Regions from separate parts of the Tenacibaculum platacis genome, predicted to be linked through region 1. Evidence: riboswitches for the same ligand, from Rfam matches in the RefSeq annotation. Region 1 holds a riboswitch; the other holds the start of a gene.
The links. A riboswitch is a leader RNA that binds a small molecule or an ion and turns the genes downstream of it on or off. The one in region 1 is predicted to bind thiamine pyrophosphate.
Positions count from the first base shown of each region.

Region 2: linked by a shared signal. The riboswitch ahead of thiS (sulfur carrier protein ThiS) and the one ahead of ABNT61_RS08585 (TonB-dependent receptor) in region 1 are both predicted to bind thiamine pyrophosphate.

Region 1 covers NZ_OZ038523.1:1,955,031-1,964,885, reverse strand. Annotated here, with positions in the region: gene ABNT61_RS08600 (MBL fold metallo-hydrolase) at 1-682, shown strand, start outside; gene ABNT61_RS08595 (rhodanese-like domain-containing protein) at 697-1,077, shown strand; gene ABNT61_RS08590 (heavy-metal-associated domain-containing protein) at 1,074-1,337, shown strand; gene ABNT61_RS08585 (TonB-dependent receptor) at 1,699-4,032, opposite strand; TPP riboswitch at 4,183-4,275, opposite strand; gene arfB (alternative ribosome rescue aminoacyl-tRNA hydrolase ArfB) at 4,323-4,727, opposite strand; gene ABNT61_RS08575 (ATP-binding protein) at 4,730-5,383, opposite strand; gene pnuC (nicotinamide riboside transporter PnuC) at 5,347-5,976, opposite strand; gene ABNT61_RS08565 (thiamine-binding protein) at 5,960-6,220, opposite strand; gene ABNT61_RS08560 (hypothetical protein) at 6,252-7,241, opposite strand; gene ABNT61_RS08555 (4'-phosphopantetheinyl transferase family protein) at 7,316-7,942, opposite strand; gene ahcY (adenosylhomocysteinase) at 8,005-9,321, shown strand; gene ABNT61_RS08545 (T9SS type B sorting domain-containing protein) at 9,374-9,855, opposite strand, start outside.
Region 2 covers NZ_OZ038523.1:3,745,979-3,755,833, reverse strand. Annotated here, with positions in the region: gene thiH (2-iminoacetate synthase ThiH) at 1-842, opposite strand, end outside; gene ABNT61_RS16835 (thiazole synthase) at 852-1,619, opposite strand; gene thiE (thiamine phosphate synthase) at 1,625-2,275, opposite strand; gene ABNT61_RS16825 (hydroxymethylpyrimidine/phosphomethylpyrimidine kinase) at 2,281-3,033, opposite strand; gene ABNT61_RS16820 (thiamine phosphate synthase) at 3,023-4,066, opposite strand; gene thiC (phosphomethylpyrimidine synthase ThiC) at 4,188-6,047, opposite strand; gene thiS (sulfur carrier protein ThiS) at 6,074-6,277, opposite strand; TPP riboswitch at 6,332-6,427, opposite strand; gene ABNT61_RS16805 (T9SS type A sorting domain-containing protein) at 6,476-9,855, opposite strand, start outside.

The DNA.
Region 1 (9,855 bases):
TAAAGAAGGATATGAATCTATAGATACAATACTTGAAAAAGGAACCAAGTCTTTATCTGTAGAAGATTTTATTTCGAAAACTGAAAAATACGATGCTTTAATATTAGATGTGCGTCACCAATCTGATTTTATTGATGGATTCGTTCCAAAATCAATGTTTATTGGATTGAATGGAACGTTTGCACCTTGGGTAGGGGCATTAATTAAAGATATTAATCTACCAATTGTTTTAGTAACACCTCAAGGTAAAGAACAAGAAACTATTACAAGGTTAGCTAGAGTTGGTTTTGATAATGTAATAGGATATTTAGAAGGCGGTTTTGAAAGCTGGAAGAATTCTGGTAAAACTATAGATACATTACAATCTGTTTCAGCTGAAGATTTAGAAGTTGAAATTGGAAAAAATGCTATTGTTTTTGATGTTAGAAAACCTGGAGAATATGAAAATGAACACATAAAAGATGTGAAAAACACGCCATTAGATTATTTAAATGATTATATTAGTGTATTCCCTCAAGATAAAAACTTCTTTATTCATTGTGCAGGAGGATACAGATCTGTAATTGCAGCATCTATATTAAAAGCTAAAGGAATGCATAATGTTATTGATGTAGCTGGAGGGTTTGGTGCAATACGAAAAACGAATATTAAAACAACTACGCCAGTTTGTTTGTCCTCTTAAGCAGTTAAGAAATCATGAAGAAGTTAATTTTAAGTTTTCTATTTCTCTTGGTTTTAACTTCTTGTGTCAAAAGTGATTCAAGAGTTAAGAACATAACAGTTGATGACTTAAAAACAGTTCTAAAAGAAGATAAAAATATTCAGTTATTAGACGTTAGGACCTCTTCAGAAACTAAAAATGGAATAATTTTCGATGCTGTTCAGGTGAACATGATTTCAAATAATTTTGAATCGAGAGTTATTGAAGTTCTAGATAAAAAAAAGCCTGTATATGTGTATTGTCGTTCAGGCGGTAGAAGTAAAATAGCAGCATCAGTTTTAGTGGATAATGGTTTCGATGTATATAATGTAAAAGGAGGATATAAGGAGTGGATTAAGAAAAATAAAGTAGAATGATTAAAGAGATTTATATAGAAAACCTAAAGTGTGGTGGTTGTGCAAAAACAATCACTTCAGAATTGTCAGAAATAAAAGGAGTAGATAATGTAGATGTTAATGTTACGGATTCAAAAGTTACGTTCAACTCTCCTGATAGTTTAGTAGAAACTATAAAAGAAAAACTTTCTAAATTAGGATATCCTGAAGTTGGAGATACTAATAATATAATGCACAAAGCAAAATCATTTGTAAGCTGTGCAGTAGGAAGAATGAAATAAAAATTTATATGAAAAAGGAAACAAATTATAAGAGTTGGTCTTTCCGGCTTCTTGTTTACATTGTGTTATTGAATATTTTGTCAGGATATTTAGCGTACAATTATTTTCCACTTGTGCATAGCGCGGAAAATTTTTACATACGAATGATGGGATTATCAATAATTATATTTTTGCTTTTAGTTGCAGGAATTATATTCACAATTTTTAGCGTAAAGAATAAGGAAGAAAAAGACTACAAGTATAAATTTTCCATTTATGGATATCCGATTTATATTGTTTTTAGTGTGGTAGTATCGTTTCTTCAATAATATAAAAAAAGCCGAGTTTCAAACTCGGCTTTTTTATTTGATAATATATAAAACTAGAACTTAAAAGTAACTCCTGCTAAAAAGTTAATAGTAGCTTGTGGATAATATCCTGCTCCATCAACTGTAGTAGTAACACCTGGCGTTGTCCAAGTATCATCAAAGAAGAAATAGTATCCTCTATCTACATATTCTTTATTAAAAATGTTATTTACTAATCCCGTAAATACTATAGAATCGAAAATTTTGTTTGTTTCAACTTCATAGATAATATTTAAATCACTAGTAAAGTAACCATCTAATTTTTCGTTATTAGAAATTCTTCCACCTAAATTCCCCATAAATTGTTCTCCTACATATTTAGATAAAAATGCAATTTGAAGATCATCAGTAGGAGTAAATACTAATGAATTTCCTACAATCACATTAGGAGAAAAAGAAATGTTTGTGTTTCCTAAATTTTCAAGAACTCCATCGATCGGCGCATTAAAATCTCTATTTTGGTTTGTACTTAAACCTAAATTAGGTTTAACTGCAAGATATTCTGTTAGTGTAATATCTGCATCAATCTCTAATCCAAAACGGAAACTACTTCCACTTGTTTCTCTTAAAGGTTCTCCAACATTATTAATAGCTCCAGATAATACTAACTGATTCGTATAATCCATGTAGAATAAGTTCGTATTTATTTTAATATTATCTGTTGCTAAACGCCATCCTAATTCAAAATCATCTAAAGTTTCATGTTGTGTGTTTCCACCTTCAAAATCATTTCTATTTGGCTCTCTGTTCGCTCGTGCGTATGATAAATAGAAACTGTTAGCGTCGTTTAATTTATACGTTAAACCTACTTTAGGGTTAAAGAAGTTGAAATCTTTATCAATATCTAAAGGAACTCTATCAGAATTTAGTCCGCCAGTTCTATAACTCACGAACCTTCCTTGTAAATCAACATAAGCGTTTAATTTATCATTAACTCTAATGTTTGTTTTGATAAAAGAACTTAAATCATGTTTTTTAGCATCACTAAAATAATAACGATCTCTGATATTCGTATTTGGAGCTAGATCACTTCCCCAAATTACTTCTCCATAATGATCATTTGTATAGTTACTGTAAGATCCTCCGGCAATAATTTCAATTCCATCAGTAGTATAAGTTGCAGCCGCATTAAATACATAGAAATGGTTATCTAACCAACGACGAACAATTACATCACTTCCATCAACTATTAAGTTATTGAAATCTGGAGCAGATTCTCCAGGCTTATATTGCTCAAAATATCCTTTACCACGAGTATAATTTAAACCGATATTTGTAGATAACTTATCGCTAAACTTCTCATTCCAGTGCAGCTGATAATGGTCTTGCCAATAGTTATCCGTTTCGTTATCATAAGTATAAGGGTTTTGACGACGGTCTTCCTCTAATTGCTGAGCAGTTAAACCAAACCATGCTTGATACGTTTGTTCCTGTCCACCAAATACCACAGCTTTAATTAAAGTGTTTTCATCAGAGTAACTTCCTTGTAAGAAGTAAGATTTTAAATCTGTAAAAGCTCTATCAACGTAACCATCAGAATAAATATTAGATAAACGTCCTGAGAATTCGAAATGATCATTCAATCTACCAGTAGTAAATTTTACGGTATGTTTTCTAGTTCCAAAAGATCCGAATGAATTCGAAATTTCTCCTCCAGCTTCCTCAGAAATAGCATCAGTTAAAATGTTTAAACTTGCTCCAAATGCTCCTGATCCATTAGTTGATGTACCAACTCCACGCTGTAATTGTAAGCTTTGCGTAGAAGATGCAAAATCTCCTAAATTAACCCAGAACGTTCCTTGACTTTCAGGATCGTTGTATGGAATACCGTTTATAGTTACGTTAATTCTTGTTGCATCAGAACCACGAACTCTCATGTATGTGTATCCAACTCCAGCACCAGCATCAGATGAGGAAATCACCGAAGGTAAATAATTTAATAATACAGGAATATCCTGACCTAAATTGCGTTTTGCAATTTGTTTTTTAGATAAGTTTGAGTGTGTAACTGGAGCGTCTGCTTTTACACGAATTGATGAAACTAAAACCTCATCTAAAACTTCATCTTCTGATTTTAATGTAATCAAAACGTCTTTAGTTCCTGAGGCAATTTCTTTTTTAATAGTAGTATATCCAACGAAAGAAACTTCAAGGGTATAACTTCCTTTAGGAACTCTCATAGAAAAGTTACCATCAGCATCAGTTATAGATCCTTTTTTTATAGTTCGAATAACTACACTAGCACCATTTAATGGTTTTGAATTACTATCAACTACTTTACCAGTTATTTGCTCTGTTTGTGCATTAACCGCTAATGAAATTGAAATGAATAAAAGAGATACTAACATCTTCACTCTTTTACAAATGTTTAAAAACTTCATTTTTAAAATAAATGAATAAAAAGAGGCAATTATTCGTTGTTTTTTGAATACTGTATGTATGAGCGCATTTAGAGTGAAGCATAACTTTTTATACTTCATTAAAAAACATTTACATGTTCAATTAGCACTCATTATTCCCTAAACAGCATTACCTGTTCTAGGTTCTATGGGTTTGATCTCAGCCTATAATTGGCACCCCTTTATGAGAACGGTGCAAAGGTAAGGTGGAATTTTAAATTAACGAGTAAGAAATTTAGTTAATCTAAGTTAGGTTTTCGCCTTAATTGCTTTTTTAAAGAATGTTTTTGTTTGTTTTTAGCTTTTTTAACTAATGAACTTCTGGTTGGTTTTGTAGATCTTCTTTTTTTAGGTTGTACTAAACTTGAAGTGAGTAGTTGAAAAAGTTGTTGAGTTACAATTTCTTTATTTTTATGTTGTGATCTGCTTTCTTGAGAGTATAAAAGTAATTGACCGTTTTTAGATATTTTATTTGCAAGTTTAGTTGTAATAATTTCTTTTTCGCGAGAAGTTAAACCTTGAGAATTTTGAATATCAAAATACAATTCAACTTTGGAAGCTACTTTATTCACGTGTTGACCACCTGGTCCTGAACTTCTAATAGCTTTAAATTGAATTTCGGTTTGAATGTTACTTTTATCCAAGATTAGTGCATTAATGTATTTGGATCAATATTTTGATGTAAAAAATGGAGATCTAAATCAATCAAAGAGTCTGAATATGAATGTAGATTTTCTTTTTTAGCAATCAAATCATCAATAATTTGAGTGGCTTTTTTTAATCTGGTTTCTTTATCTCCTTTTAAAAGAATATAAGGACGATTATATTTTTCTAGAGCATTTTTAAACGCGTTAAACATTTCTTCACGTTGTTCAGGTCTATCTCTTAAATCGTCTTCTTCCCAAGGTGTATCTATATATGTTAGGAAGTAAATGTCATAGGTGTTTTTAATAGCGAATTCATCTAATAACGGATCTACAAATCCACCATAATATTCTTCTGAATATACTTTAGTTTCTAGCAAATCTGTATCACAAATCAATAATTTGTCAGCCTTTTTTGCTAGAGAGTTTTCTAAATCCATTTGACCGATAGCAATTGGAATTAAATCACTTTCTTCACAAGTTTTACGTTCATTATTCCATTTGTCTTGTAAATATTCCCTCGCATATTCTGGTGCCCAAACTGTATTGTAATGTCGAGCAAGCTGACGAGAAAGTGTTGTTTTACCAGTACTTTCTGGGCCAAACAGAACTACCTTTACTAAATTAATTTCGGATTGTCTAAGCTTTTCTTCCATGCTAAATATCCTAGTATTGCTATAAATGTAAATATTAAATATTGAAAACTTGTAAATACAAAGCCTTTGTATAAATATAAAGGCACAGAAATAAGATCACCTATAATCCAGTAAATCCAGTTTTCTATTTTTCTTCTTGCCATTAACCACATTCCTACAAAAAACACAGCAGTGGTAATTGTATCTATATAAGCTGTCCAATCATTCCATTTGTCGAAAGTTGCATAAACAACATACACAAAAATCAATGTAGCAAAGAAAATTGCAACACTAATTTTCTTTTCTTTTAAAGTGGTTCTTGAAATTGGATGTGCTACATGTCCGTCTTTAGTTTGTGTCCAAATATACCAACCGTAAACACTCATGATGAAGTAATAACCATTAATCATCATATCACCAAGTAATCCCCATTTCAAAAGAAGATAAACGAAAATAGCCGTGCTTATCATTCCAGTAGGGAAAACCCAAATCTTATTTTGTTTAGAATACCAAACTGAAAGAAAACCGAAAACCACAGCCACTATTTCTAACGTAACATCAAGAGTACTTGATCCTTCGTATTGGCTGAATAAAAAATCAAAAATTTGGTTCATAGTCGCTTCTATCAGTTTTTACAATTTTCATTTGAAGTAGTCCATTGTCTATTGCTTCAAAGGTTTCTTTAACTTCTGAAGTTAATAATTGCATTACTGTATCGTAATCTCCATAAACTTGAGTGCTCAAAGGATTCTCAAGAATAGTCAAACCAGAAGCTCTAAGTTTCTTGATGAAATTAATAATAGGTTCTTCAAAATTATCTTGAAGCGGAGTAAGTGTTAACTCTACTGATATTTTCATTGAATAGTATTTCCTGCAAAAATAAAGACTATTATTCAAATAGTTTTTTCAGATCTTGTTTTGAAGTTTTTTTCATATTTAATTTAATCTCAGAATTATCAGAAATAGTATTTAGATTTATTTTGTCAAAGAATATTTCCTCTAAATTTCTACCTACAACAATCAAGTTTACTCGTCCTTTTATTGGAATGTTTTTAAGAGTTAACATGTCTTCTGTCATCGTGTAAGACAAAAAAGAATTGAGATCTTCATACTGTACATAAGTATTATAACCCGAGAAGTCAATGTTTTCTTCAATATTAAAAGAAATTCTCTTCTCTGGTTGAATGAATTTATCAATATTAATCCATTTTTCTTTTATACTTTCTAAAATAAAGGAGTTAAGTTCGTTTCTCAGCTCTAGGTGAATTAATTCATCTGCATTAATTATTTGGTTACTTTTAATTCTGCTTTTTTCATTTTCGGACAATGAGTCAAAAGGAATATATATTCTTTTCGAAATACCACCTCCTAGTAATATAGATTTAGAAACATAATTTTGTTCAGTAATATTCCATTTGATATTTGTTATAGAATCTTTTTCTGACAAGAAAATATCATTGTTTTTAAGTTTACCAGTAGGAGGGTAAATTAATAGTTTCTGACCTTCTCTAATTTCTAGTTCTTTTCCATTAGAAGTGAACTTAATTTTTAAGACTCCCGATGTTTCTAATAATTCATCTTTTGTTGTTATGGTTGGAATATTTCGATAAAGAATTTCTTTAAAGTCATACAATTCAATTAACTCTAATTGAATAGGATCTTTATAAATAGTATCAAAAAGTTCTCTGTAGTAAATTATTTTTGTGCCATGTTTTCCAATAATTGTTTTGTAGTCTAAAGTATCTAAATCGAAAAACTGAGGTTTTTCAGTTTGAAAACTTGCTAAGTGATTTTCAGGAACAAATGGTTCTAATTTGTCTGTTTTACAATTGAAGAATAGAATTGTTAGACTAATCAGTAATAAGTATTGTAATTTCATAGTAATTTAGTTTTTAAGTGATGAGCAGAATAAAATCAAAACTCATACCAAAACTTTACACTATGGAAAAAAAATTAAAAAGCATACACACACGTGAAATCTTCTATTTCCTCAAAATGAATATCATATTCAGAAGTAACACCTTCATATAATATTTTTCCTGTTGTTGAGCTGGTGTCAAAAGAGAAATCTTCGATATAAATGTGATTTAAGAAAAGTAACTTTTTCTTTCCGTAGATTTTATACAAACTTTCTTTTGCTCCCCAAACAATAGTTAATTTACTAACTAATGCATCATGATTTGCAATGGATTTGTACTCTTCAATTGGAGTAAACTTATGTGCAATTTTTACAATTTTATCACGCCTTTTTTCAATGTCAATTCCAACTTTATTTTCCTTAGAAATGATTAAAGCAGAAAATATAAATGAATGCGTAATAGAAATTTGAGTACCATCTTTTAAATGTGGTTTTCCATATTCATCATAAAACAAATCACTATCCGAATAACCAACTTCTTTCAACAAATGACGAACACTTAAAAAGCCTCTTCGATGTATTTCTGATTTCATTTGAGACACGCGATCAGCACTTTGTGGAGATAACTCAATTCCTTCAGAAAGTGTGTCGAAAGACTCTTCAATCTTCCAAATCAAAACTTTAGAATGTTTGTTAATATTGATTGTTTTATATAGAGGCATGATTTAGAAAGTTATTTTGTAATTTTGCGACTCAAAACAGAATATAATAAATATACAAAAATATGAGCACAAAAACCGCTGCGTATGTTCCTTACAAAGTTAAAGATATTTCTTTAGCAGATTGGGGAAGAAAAGAAATTGAATTGGCAGAAGCTGAAATGCCAGGTTTAATGAGTTTACGTGAAGAGTATAAAGATGAGCAACCTTTAAAAGGTGCTAGAATTGCAGGATGTTTACACATGACCATTCAAACTGCGGTTTTAATCGAAACTTTACAAGCTTTAGGTGCAGAAGTTACTTGGAGTTCTTGTAATATTTTCTCTACTCAAGATCAAGCTGCTGCTGCTATTGCTGCTGCTGGTACTCCAGTATACGCTTGGAAAGGAATGAACGAAGAAGAATTTGATTGGTGTATTGAGCAAACTTTATTCTTTGGAGAAGAGAAGAAGCCATTAAATATGATCTTAGACGATGGTGGTGATTTAACAAATATGGTGTTAGATAAATATCCTGAGTTAGCTGAAGGAATCAACGGATTATCTGAAGAAACTACAACAGGAGTTCACCGTTTATATGAAAGAGTAAAGAATGGTACTTTACCAATGCCAGCAATCAACGTAAATGATTCTGTAACTAAATCTAAGTTCGATAACAAATACGGATGTAAAGAATCTGCAGTTGATGCAATTCGCCGTGCTACTGATGTTATGTTAGCTGGAAAAAGAGTTGTTGTTTGTGGATATGGAGATGTTGGTAAAGGAACAGCTGCTTCTTTCCGTGGAGCTGGATCTATCGTAACGGTAACTGAAATTGATCCAATTTGTGCTTTACAAGCTGCAATGGACGGATTTGAAGTTAAGAAATTAGAAACTGTTGTTGGAAATGCGGATATCGTTATTACAACTACAGGAAACAAAGATATCGTTCGTGGTGAGCACTTTGAAGCTTTAAAAGATAAAGCGATCGTTTGTAACATCGGACACTTCGATAATGAAATCGATATGGCTTGGTTAAATGAGAAGTATGGAGATTCTAAAGTTGAAATTAAGCCTCAAGTTGATAAGTATAACGTAAACGGAAACGATGTTATCATTTTAGCTGAAGGTCGTTTAGTAAACTTAGGATGTGCAACTGGTCACCCAAGTTTTGTAATGTCTAATTCATTCACAAACCAAACATTAGCACAAATCGAATTATGGAATAATGCTGATGCGTATAAGAATGATGTTTACATGTTACCAAAACACTTAGATGAGAAAGTAGCAAAATTACACTTAGCTAAAATTGGAGTTGAGTTAACTGAATTACGTACAGATCAAGCTGAGTATATTGGTGTAACTGTTGAAGGTCCATATAAACCAGAACACTACAGATACTAAGATTAAAATCTTATTATAGTATAAATTAAGACTCGCTTTTAGCGAGTCTTTTTTATTTTCTTAATAGACTAAAACTTCCTTTTTTTATAATTCTATTACCAGCAGGAGTGGTAAGGTTTGCTTCAAACCAATAATCATTAGATGGTAGAGGATTTCCTTGATAATTACCATCCCATCCCGAGTCATCCATACTCAGAGTGTACAAAAGTATACCAAATCGATTATAGATGTTGACAATTCCATTAGTATAAAAGCTTTTTCCCAATCCTTTAATATGCCAAACTTCGTTCATTCCGTCGCCATTTGGAGTAAAAAACTTTGGATAACTTATAATTGAAATCTCAAAAGACTGAATACCACATCCGTTTTTATCTCTGATAAGAATTGTATAGAATCCTCCATCTAACTCTTCAAAAAAGGGATCGTCTTGATAATCATAAATCGTATTATTATTGTTATCAAGTAAACTAAATTCATAATTACCAATTCCAATATTACCAGTGTTAATGGTAATACTATTATTATCTGAATCGT
Region 2 (9,855 bases), 1.8 Mb from region 1:
TGAACTAAATCAGGATCCGTCATTTCTACTTTAGGTTCTAAACCACCTGAATGTGGACGTAACCTAGGGAAAGATATTGAATATTTTGTTTTCCAATAGGTCTTTTGTAAATACTTTAAATGTAAAGCTGTAAAAAAGCTATCTGCTCTCCAGTCTTCCAATCCGAACAAAGCTCCTAAACCTATTTTATGAACTCCTGCTTTCCCTAATCGATCAGGAGTTTCCAGTCGGTATGAGAAGTTTGACTTTTTACCTTTAGGATGATGTTTTTTATATTCTTCTTTATGATATGTTTCTTGATAAACTAATACTGCATACAAACCATTATCAATCAACAACTCATATTCATCTTGATCAAGTGGTTGAACTTCAATCGTAATGTTAGAAAAATGAGGCTTGATCAATTTAATCGCATTATTAATATAATCTACACCTACAGTTCTGTTTGCTTCTCCCGTGACCAATAAAATATGATCGTAGCCCTTATTTTTTAAAAATGCTACTTCTTTTAATATTTCATCATCAGTTAGTGTTCTTCTTGGTATTTTATTCGTAAAACTAAAACCGCAATAGGTACAAATATTCTGACATTCATTACTCAAATACATTGGCGCATACATTTGTATTGTGTTTCCAAAGCGTTTCTTTGTCAACATATTACTTAACTGTGCCATTTGTTCAATATAGGGCTTCGCAGCTGGGGAAATTAGCGCTTTAAAATCTTCTAAACTTCTTTTTTCAGAATTCAAAGCTCTTTCTACATCCATCGAAGTTTTAGAAAGAATACTTTCCATTACTGAATCCCAGTCATATTTATCGAATATATTTTCGAAAGTGTTCATTGCTCTATACTAACTTAAAAACGAAGTTAAAGGACTACTTGCTTCTGCATGTTTTTTTACAGGAGCTAATTTTGCTTCATATGCCATTCTACCGGCCTCCACAGCCATTTTAAAAGCTTTTGCCATTGCCACTGGATTTTGTGAAACCGCAATTGCTGTGTTCACTAAAACTGCATCTGCACCAATTTCCATTGCGTGAGCTGCATGTGATGGAGAGCCAATTCCAGCATCAACTACTACAGGAACATTCGATTGTTCAATTATAATATCTAAAAACTCTAATGTTTTTAATCCTTTATTACTTCCTATTGGAGCTCCTAAAGGCATTACACATTGAGTTCCTACTTCTTCTAATCTTTTACATAAAACAGGATCGGCATGAATATATGGCATTACTATAAATCCTTTTTTTACTAATTCTTCTGCAGCCTTTAAAGTTTCAATTGGATCTGGTAATAAATATTTAGGGTCGGGGTGAATTTCTAGTTTTACCCAATTTGTTTCCAACGCCTCTCTTGATAATTCTGCCGCAAACACAGCTTCTTTTGCATTTCTTACACCAGAAGTATTTGGTAATAAATTAATTCGTTGATGATTTAAATGAGTCAAAATATCATCTTCTTCATTTTGCACATCAACTCTTTTTAGAGCTACTGTTACTAATTCACTCTCACTCTCCAACAAAGCATCACGCATTAATTCTGAAGAACTGAACTTGCCTGTTCCTGTAAACAAACGTGATGTAAATGTTTTATCTGCTATTTGTAATGAACTCATAATTCTTAGTTGTTTGAATCTAGTTTAAAAACTTGTTCTTGCGAACTTCCTGCTTTTAATATTTGATGAAATTTTGAAATCGAATTGAAGTCTTTAGTTATTTCTCCTGATACTGCAATTCCGTGAATATTTGTTTTCAATAATGATGATACATCTTCTAAAACAATTCCTCCGATAGCAATTACGGGAGTTTCCGTATTTAACTCTTCTAGTAGCACTTGATAACCTTCTAGACCTAGAATCGGGCTTAAATTTTTCTTCGTTTCAGTATATCTAAATGGTCCAAGTCCAATATAGTCAACTTGTTTTTCAAGTAAAGTTTTACAATCTTCCAGAGTATTTGCCGTACCTCCTATAATAAACAGTTTTCCTAAATACTCTCTTACAACTGCTGGGCAAGCATCGGTTTTACCCAAATGAACTCCATCTGCCTTTACTTGTTTTGCAATCTTATAATGATCATTAATTATTAATCTCGTTTGAAAATGATTAGTAATTTCTCTTGCTTTTTTAGCCGTTTCTAAAATTACCTCATCCGTTTGATTTTTTAAACGAAGTTGAACCCATTCTGATCCTGCTGTACAAGCATTTTGAATGTTTACTAAATGTTCTTCTGGAGTAGCTCCTTGTGATATATATTGTAATTTACTTATCATTATAATTAATTGTGATATCCTAGTAAAGTTTTATTAGAACTCAATACTTTCTCGATATATCTTTTTCCTTTAAAACAAGATTTTACTAATGGATATTTTAAAGCAATATGGCTTGCAATGGCTGATGACAAAACACAACCACTACCATGCTTTTCGTATATTTTTATTCCTTTTTTAGGATTAAAAGGATGTGTTTTTCCTTCTATCGTATATAAATAGTCGACTCCAAGCTTTTCTGAATTATGACCTCCTTTTAAAAACACGTTGGTTTTTGATTGTATATGAGTAATAGTTTCCTCTATACTTTTTCGTTGATATAGATTTTGTATTTCCTGATAATTCGGTGTAATCATATAGATCTTTGCCAAAATCTCATCAAAATCTTTCTCATTAAAATTCTCGTGAAACGAAAATCCAGATGACGATTTCAAAACTGGATCTAGAATTATTCTCGAGTTAGGATTTAAACTCAATACCAAATCAATAATTTTAGATAGTGTTATCCAATTCTCTACGATTCCAATCTTTACCACATTAACTGAAAAGCGATTCATCAAAACTCGAATCTGCTCTAAAATGATATCGATTTCTATCCAATCACACTTTAGAAATTCAGTATCACTTTGTATTGTGTTCGCCGTACAAACAGATAAACCATAACATTTTAATTTCTCAAAGGTTTTCACATCTGCTGTTAAACCTGCTCCATTTGTTGGATCAAAACCAGCGATAGTTAATATGTAAGGTCTAGTTTTCAATGTATAAACTATTAATTAACTCTTGTTGTTCTTTTGTTCCATACTTTCCCAGTAAATCTTTAGAATCTTGAGTTAATAATTCTACCGACGCTTTATGTTCTAAAATCCATTTAAGCATTTCTTTACACTTCGCTTGAATGGTTGTATAAATCGCAGCATTAAGAATCATTCCTTCATTTACATTAATATCTACTCCTTTTGAAATTGCGTATTTAACACCTTCTAACTCATTATTATGAACTGCATAATAAACGCCTTCATAATCACCATAAGAAATATCTGCACCGAGAGAAATAAGATAATCAGCAACTTCCTTTTTACCATAAGCTACGGCACTAATAAGAGCATTATCTATATCAAGCTGAGTATACTTGTCTGATAGAATTTCTTTTAGCTTTGTTAATTCTCCATCACCAGATAAAAGCTCCAGATTAAAATCTCTAACCTTATTACATTCTTTAGAAATTAATTTAAAACTTTCAGTACTATTTTCAGAATTCCAAATACCACCAAGAACACCAACTCCAGAATATCCCAATTCATAAACTTTATGAATGGTTTCGGTATTTACGCCTCCCATTCCTATAATTGTTTTATCAATGTGATTAACATCAAAACCTCTTCCTTTATATCCTTGTTTAGATATTGAAGAAAACACTGGACTCAATAAATGATAATCGAATTTGATTGAACAAGCATTCAAAACTTCTGGTTCATGAAAAGAACTACTTACTGAAAAGCCTTCAGACTTAAATAATTGAAAATACTCAAAAAGTTGATCTCCTAAATCTATTCTTGGTTGTTCCTGTATATGAATTCCTTTAAGCTTGAATTCTTTGCACAAATCATGAAATTGATGAATTACAATTCTTTGGTAGTATTGTTTGTCAACATTTCTAAGAAGCTCACGATAACCATCAATAGTAAAAGTCGGCTTTCTAAGATGCAACACTTCTAAACCATTTTCAAACAATTGGTTTAAAAGCATTGCTTCATTTTCTATTTTTCGTTCAGAAGTTAAAACTATTAACATAATTAGTTATTAATTTTCAGCATTTAAATATTGTCATTGCGAATGAAATGAAGCAATCTACTTTATAAAACAGATTACTTCGTCGTTTCCTCCTCGTAATGACATTCATAATTCAGACTATTTATAAATAAACTTCTGAACCTTTTTCTTTGAACTCTTCTGATTTTTCTTTCATTCCCTGCTCAATCGCACTAGATTCCTCTAAATCTTTCTGTGCAGCATAATCTCTCACTTCTTGAGATATTTTCATAGAACAGAATTTTGGTCCACACATAGAACAGAAATGTGCAATTTTTGCTCCTTCAGCCGGTAAAGTTTCATCGTGATATTCCCTAGCTAATTCTGGATCTAAACCTAAATTAAATTGATCTTCCCAACGGAATTCAAAACGAGCTTTACTCAAAGCATCATCTCTATGTTGAGCACCTGGATGTCCTTTTGCTAAGTCAGCAGCATGTGCAGCTAATTTATAAGTAACTACTCCAGTACGAACATCATCTTTATTCGGTAAACCTAAATGCTCTTTTGGTGTAACGTAACATAACATTGCTGTTCCGTACCAACCAATCATTGCTGCTCCAATACCTGAAGTAATATGATCATAACCTGGTGCAATATCAGTTGTTAATGGTCCTAATGTATAAAATGGAGCTTCACCACAAGCTTCTAATTGCTTATCCATATTAGCCTTAATCATGTGCATTGGCACGTGACCTGGACCTTCAATAAAGCACTGTACTTCATGTTTCCAAGCTATTTTTGTTAACTCTCCTAATGTTTCTAATTCTGCGAACTGAGCTTCATCATTTGCATCTGCAATACAACCAGGACGTAAACCATCTCCTAAAGAAAAAGCCACATCATAAGCTTTCATAATTTCACAAATCTCCTCAAAATGCGTATATAAGAAACTCTCTTTGTGATGTGCTAAACACCACTTTGCCATAATAGATCCACCACGAGATACAATACCTGTAATACGTTTTGCGGTCATTGGTACATAAGCTAAACGAACTCCAGCGTGAATTGTAAAATAATCTACACCTTGTTCTGCTTGCTCTATTAAGGTATCTTTAAATATCTCCCAAGTTAGATCTTCAGCTACGCCATTTACCTTTTCTAATGCTTGATAAATTGGAACCGTACCTATTGGAACTGGAGAGTTACGAATAATCCACTCACGAGTTTCATGAATATTTTTTCCAGTAGATAAATCCATAATATTATCAGCTCCCCAACGACAAGCCCAAACAGCCTTTTCTACCTCTTCTTCAATAGAAGATGTTGTTGCCGAGTTCCCAATATTTGCATTAATTTTCACCAAGAAATTACGACCTAAAATCATAGGTTCTGCTTCTGGATGATTAATATTTGAAGGAATTACAGCACGACCTCTTGCTACTTCTTCACGAACAAATTCTGGAGTTATTTTCTCCGGAATACTTGCTCCAAAATCTTGACCAGGATGTTGCTTAGACAAACGTGTCATTTCATCAATTCGTTGATTTTCACGAATGGCAACATATTCCATTTCTGGAGTTATAATTCCTTTTTTAGCATAATGTAATTGAGTAACATTCTCTCCTTTTTTAGCTCTTTTCGGTTTATGTTTTAAATTAAAGCGTAAGTGATCTAAACTTTCATCATTTAATCTTTCGTTACAATAATCTGATGTGAAAGCTTCTAACTCTTCTACATTACCTCTACTTGTAATCCAATCTTCTCTAATTCTCTCCAGTCCATTATGGATGTTGATTTTCTTATCTGGATCCGTGTATGGTCCTGATGTATCATAAACCGTAACTGGTTCATTTGGTGTACGTTTTTTCGTCATTGAATCTACAGTATCATTCAATGTAATTTCACGCATGGCTACTTGAATTTCAGGATGTATTTTTCCTTGAACATAAATCTTTTTAGAATTTGGAAATGGATTTCTAGTTACTCCATCTTGTTTTGGTGCTGTATCTTTTTTCTTCATTGAAAAGGTTGTTTTGTTGTTCGTTTTTATCCTCCTTGAGTAGATTTAATAATCAATACATTATCATTCTCTGATAATTTATGATTACTCCAGTCAGACTTTTTTACAATTGAATTATTTACGGCAATAGCAATTCCATTGGATTGAATATTTAGTTCTTCAATCATTCTGATGAGATTACACTCCGTTTTGAAAGTTTTATTAGAATCGTTTATTTTAACTGTTATCATAAAAACATATTAAATAAACTCTAGAAGCATCAACACATCCAATAAAGATGTACTATAATGAAGATTACTTTTCCCTACGCTGGTATTAACCAAATCAGGTTCTAAGGATATTTCTCAAACTAGTTCTACTAGCTACTCCTAAAGTTTTATGAATCAAATATAAAAAAAAAGAGTCTACATTGTAGACTCTTATATTTATTATTTCTTAATTACTTTTTTAACAAGTGTACCTTTATTTGTTTTGAGTTTCAAAATATAAGTACCTCTAGCTAGTTTTGATAAGTCTATATTATCCTCAGTAATTGTTTTATTAGATTTTACTAATTGACCATGTATTGAATACAAATTATATTTTTCTAAATCTAAGCTATTAGATTTAATGTATAATTTGTTGGTAGTTGGATTTGGTCCAATTTTTAACTCTTTTAAAAGAAATTCATTAACACTAAGAGTTGTAGATGTTGTTGCAACATTAGATTTAGATGAAATTGAATTAAAAGTTCCTTTTCTTTCATTCGTTTCGTTACCACATGGATTTGAACTTATAACTTCAATATAATAAGCAACATTAGGAGAACTTACATTTAAATCTGTATAAGAGTTTAGATTACTTGAAACTTCAGTCAATAATTCATAATCTCCTCCATCAATACTTCTATGAATTCTGTACGTGTAAAATTCAAATCCTTCATAATCATTCCAAATCATGTTCCATGAATTACCAATTCCAGGAGTTAACACTAAATGAATTGTTTTGTGGTATGTACCTAAATCTGTTTCACCACCACATTTATCAATGGCAGAAATTTTATAAAGACTTGAACTTTGGGCTGGCGATGAATTTTCATCTATAAAAGAATTTGTATCTGCTCCAACATAGGATAAAAGTTCATAACTCCCTGCTACAACCGTTTCTTTATAAATTGCAAACTGGCTTAAGTTATCAGAATAATAATCCCAAACTATTTTATTCTTTAGCGATTCTTCATCTACCGTCACAACACATATCTCTGGTGTTTCTAGACTTTCCTTTACCTCAACTTTGACAATATCTCCTGAATAACATCCATTATTATATACTGCAACGTTAATGTTTTTATCACCTGAATTGTTCCATCTTAGCTCATAAGGACCAGCACCAGAACCTGAAACTATTTCTGCTCCATCAAAAGACCAATATATATCCGTAAAATTATCTCCTGTGAATTCAATTGTATATAATTCTCCTTTACAAACAGAACTTTCTGCATTAAAGCTTAATGTTGGAGATTGATTAAACTGAACTTTTTGAGTTGTGGTTTGCGAAGTACAGTTATTATTAGAAACCGATAGCGTGATATTCTTTTCTCCATAATTATCATTCCAAGTGATTTCGTATGGCCCTCTTCCTGTACCTGAAATTACTTCTGCTCCATCAAAATCCCAATTATAAATTGAACTATCATCACCACTACCATAATAGTAAACAGTTGTTGTACCACTATTACAAATATTATAATTACTTAAATAAAAATATGAAGTAGGAGTTTGTGAAACAGTAATCTCTTTTTCAACTGTAACTGCACACCCATTTTGTATAACTTCTAAACTAATATTTTTTACGCCTTCACTATACCATTGAATTTCATAAGGCCCAGAACCTGATCCTGAAATAACATTACCTCCATTAAAGTTCCAATTATAATTAGCATTATTTAATTCGTCACCTGTATAAGTTATTGTTGTTTTATCACCTAAACAAACTTGTTCATTTGCTTCTATACCAACATTTGGATATGGATTGTGTTGCACCTTTTTAATAATCTCGTCAGAAGTACAACCATTATCAGTTACTGTTAACGAAATATTTTTTTCTCCATAATTTTCATTCCAGGTAATTTCATACGGACCTGATCCAGTTCCTGATACAATTTCTGCTCCATCAAAATTCCAATTAAAAACAGCATCATTCGATACAACTCCATTATATGTAATTGATGCGTTTGCGCCTTCACATACAAATTCATTAACTGAAAAATCAGCACTTGGTTTGCCCTCAATTGTTACAACCTGCATTGACTTTGAAGAACAACCATTTGAAACAACCTCTAATGTAATTTCTTTCTCTCCTTGTTGATTCCATAATAGTTCAAATGGTCCTGCATTAGTTCCAGAAATAATAGTTGCTCCCTTAAAATCCCAAATAAAATCCATATCAACAGATAACGATCCAACATAATCAACAATAATGATTTCACCTTCACAAGATGTAGAATTACTTAATTCAAACTGAGCATTTATTTCTTCATTAAAGACAACTTCCAGCTCTTCTCCTTTGAAATTATTTTCCGTTGTTAGAATTCTAATACGGTATGTTTTATTCTTTTCTAATTCAGCAGGAACAGGAACCGAAAACCCCTCATTAGCATTCATAATCCTTGCTAATTCAAGAGGTGAATCAAACGAACCATTTGTATCGGAAATCTGCAGAATAAACTCGTTATTCGCATAACTATAATTAGATTTAAAACTTAAATCAATATTGTCTCCAGAACAAATATTAGATGACTTTAAATTAATATCAGTTATGATATTTTGAGCTTCTTCAGAATAGTCACTTTCATTACCCTCAAGATAATCATTTACTCCATCAGCATTAATCGAATATGATTTTACGGTGATAATTGAGTTAACCGAAATTTGATCTGTAGAGAAACTATTATCTACACCTACGTCTTGAAATAAAATAAAATCATCCGTTGCGCTGGTTTTATAATAAACCTTATATCCACTAAGTTCCGGATCATTTACCTCATCCCACATTATAGTGACACCGTTATCTGTTACTCCTTTAAATACATTTTGTGGAGTAGCAATTGGTGCGTTGCTCGTAGCTGAAGTTAAAAAACTTGAGAAGTCTACAATTCCATAATTAATATCATCTAATCCGTCTATTATTTTACTTGATATAACTGACTCCTCAGTTGTCCCCCAATAATTACTGGTAGCATCAATATTTGAGTTGAAATTATTTACAAAATTATGATCTTGAATATTTAATAAATTATTATTCTTGAAAGTAAAGTTGAATGAACTCTTTTGACTTTTACTTTTAGCATTTCTACTAATTTCAGGACCTGTATAATCATAACTATTATTTAAAACAACTGCAGCATCATAATTACTAAATGTACAGTTTTGAATACTACTTGTAAAATCCTTATCTAATATTTTAACAGCGCCTCCCATTCCTTTACCATTAAAAATTACATTAGATAAATTAATACTTCTAGATTTTACAAGGAACCCATCCAATTGATTAGGACTCACTAATAACGAATTACTAATTTCCAAATCTCCAGACTGCAGGTTAAACAAGGTATTTCTTACTAATGTATTGTTAATAGATACTGTGTAATAATTATTATAATCTTCAAAATTTGAATCTTTTATATCCGAAGCCTCGATATTAAAATTTGCACCACAACATCCAATTCTAAAATTTGTCCCTTCGACAATTGTTTTATTTAAGAAAATTCCATCGTTATAAGAATCCGAGTTTATTACTCCCCTTTTAATAAAACACTCATCTATTTCAA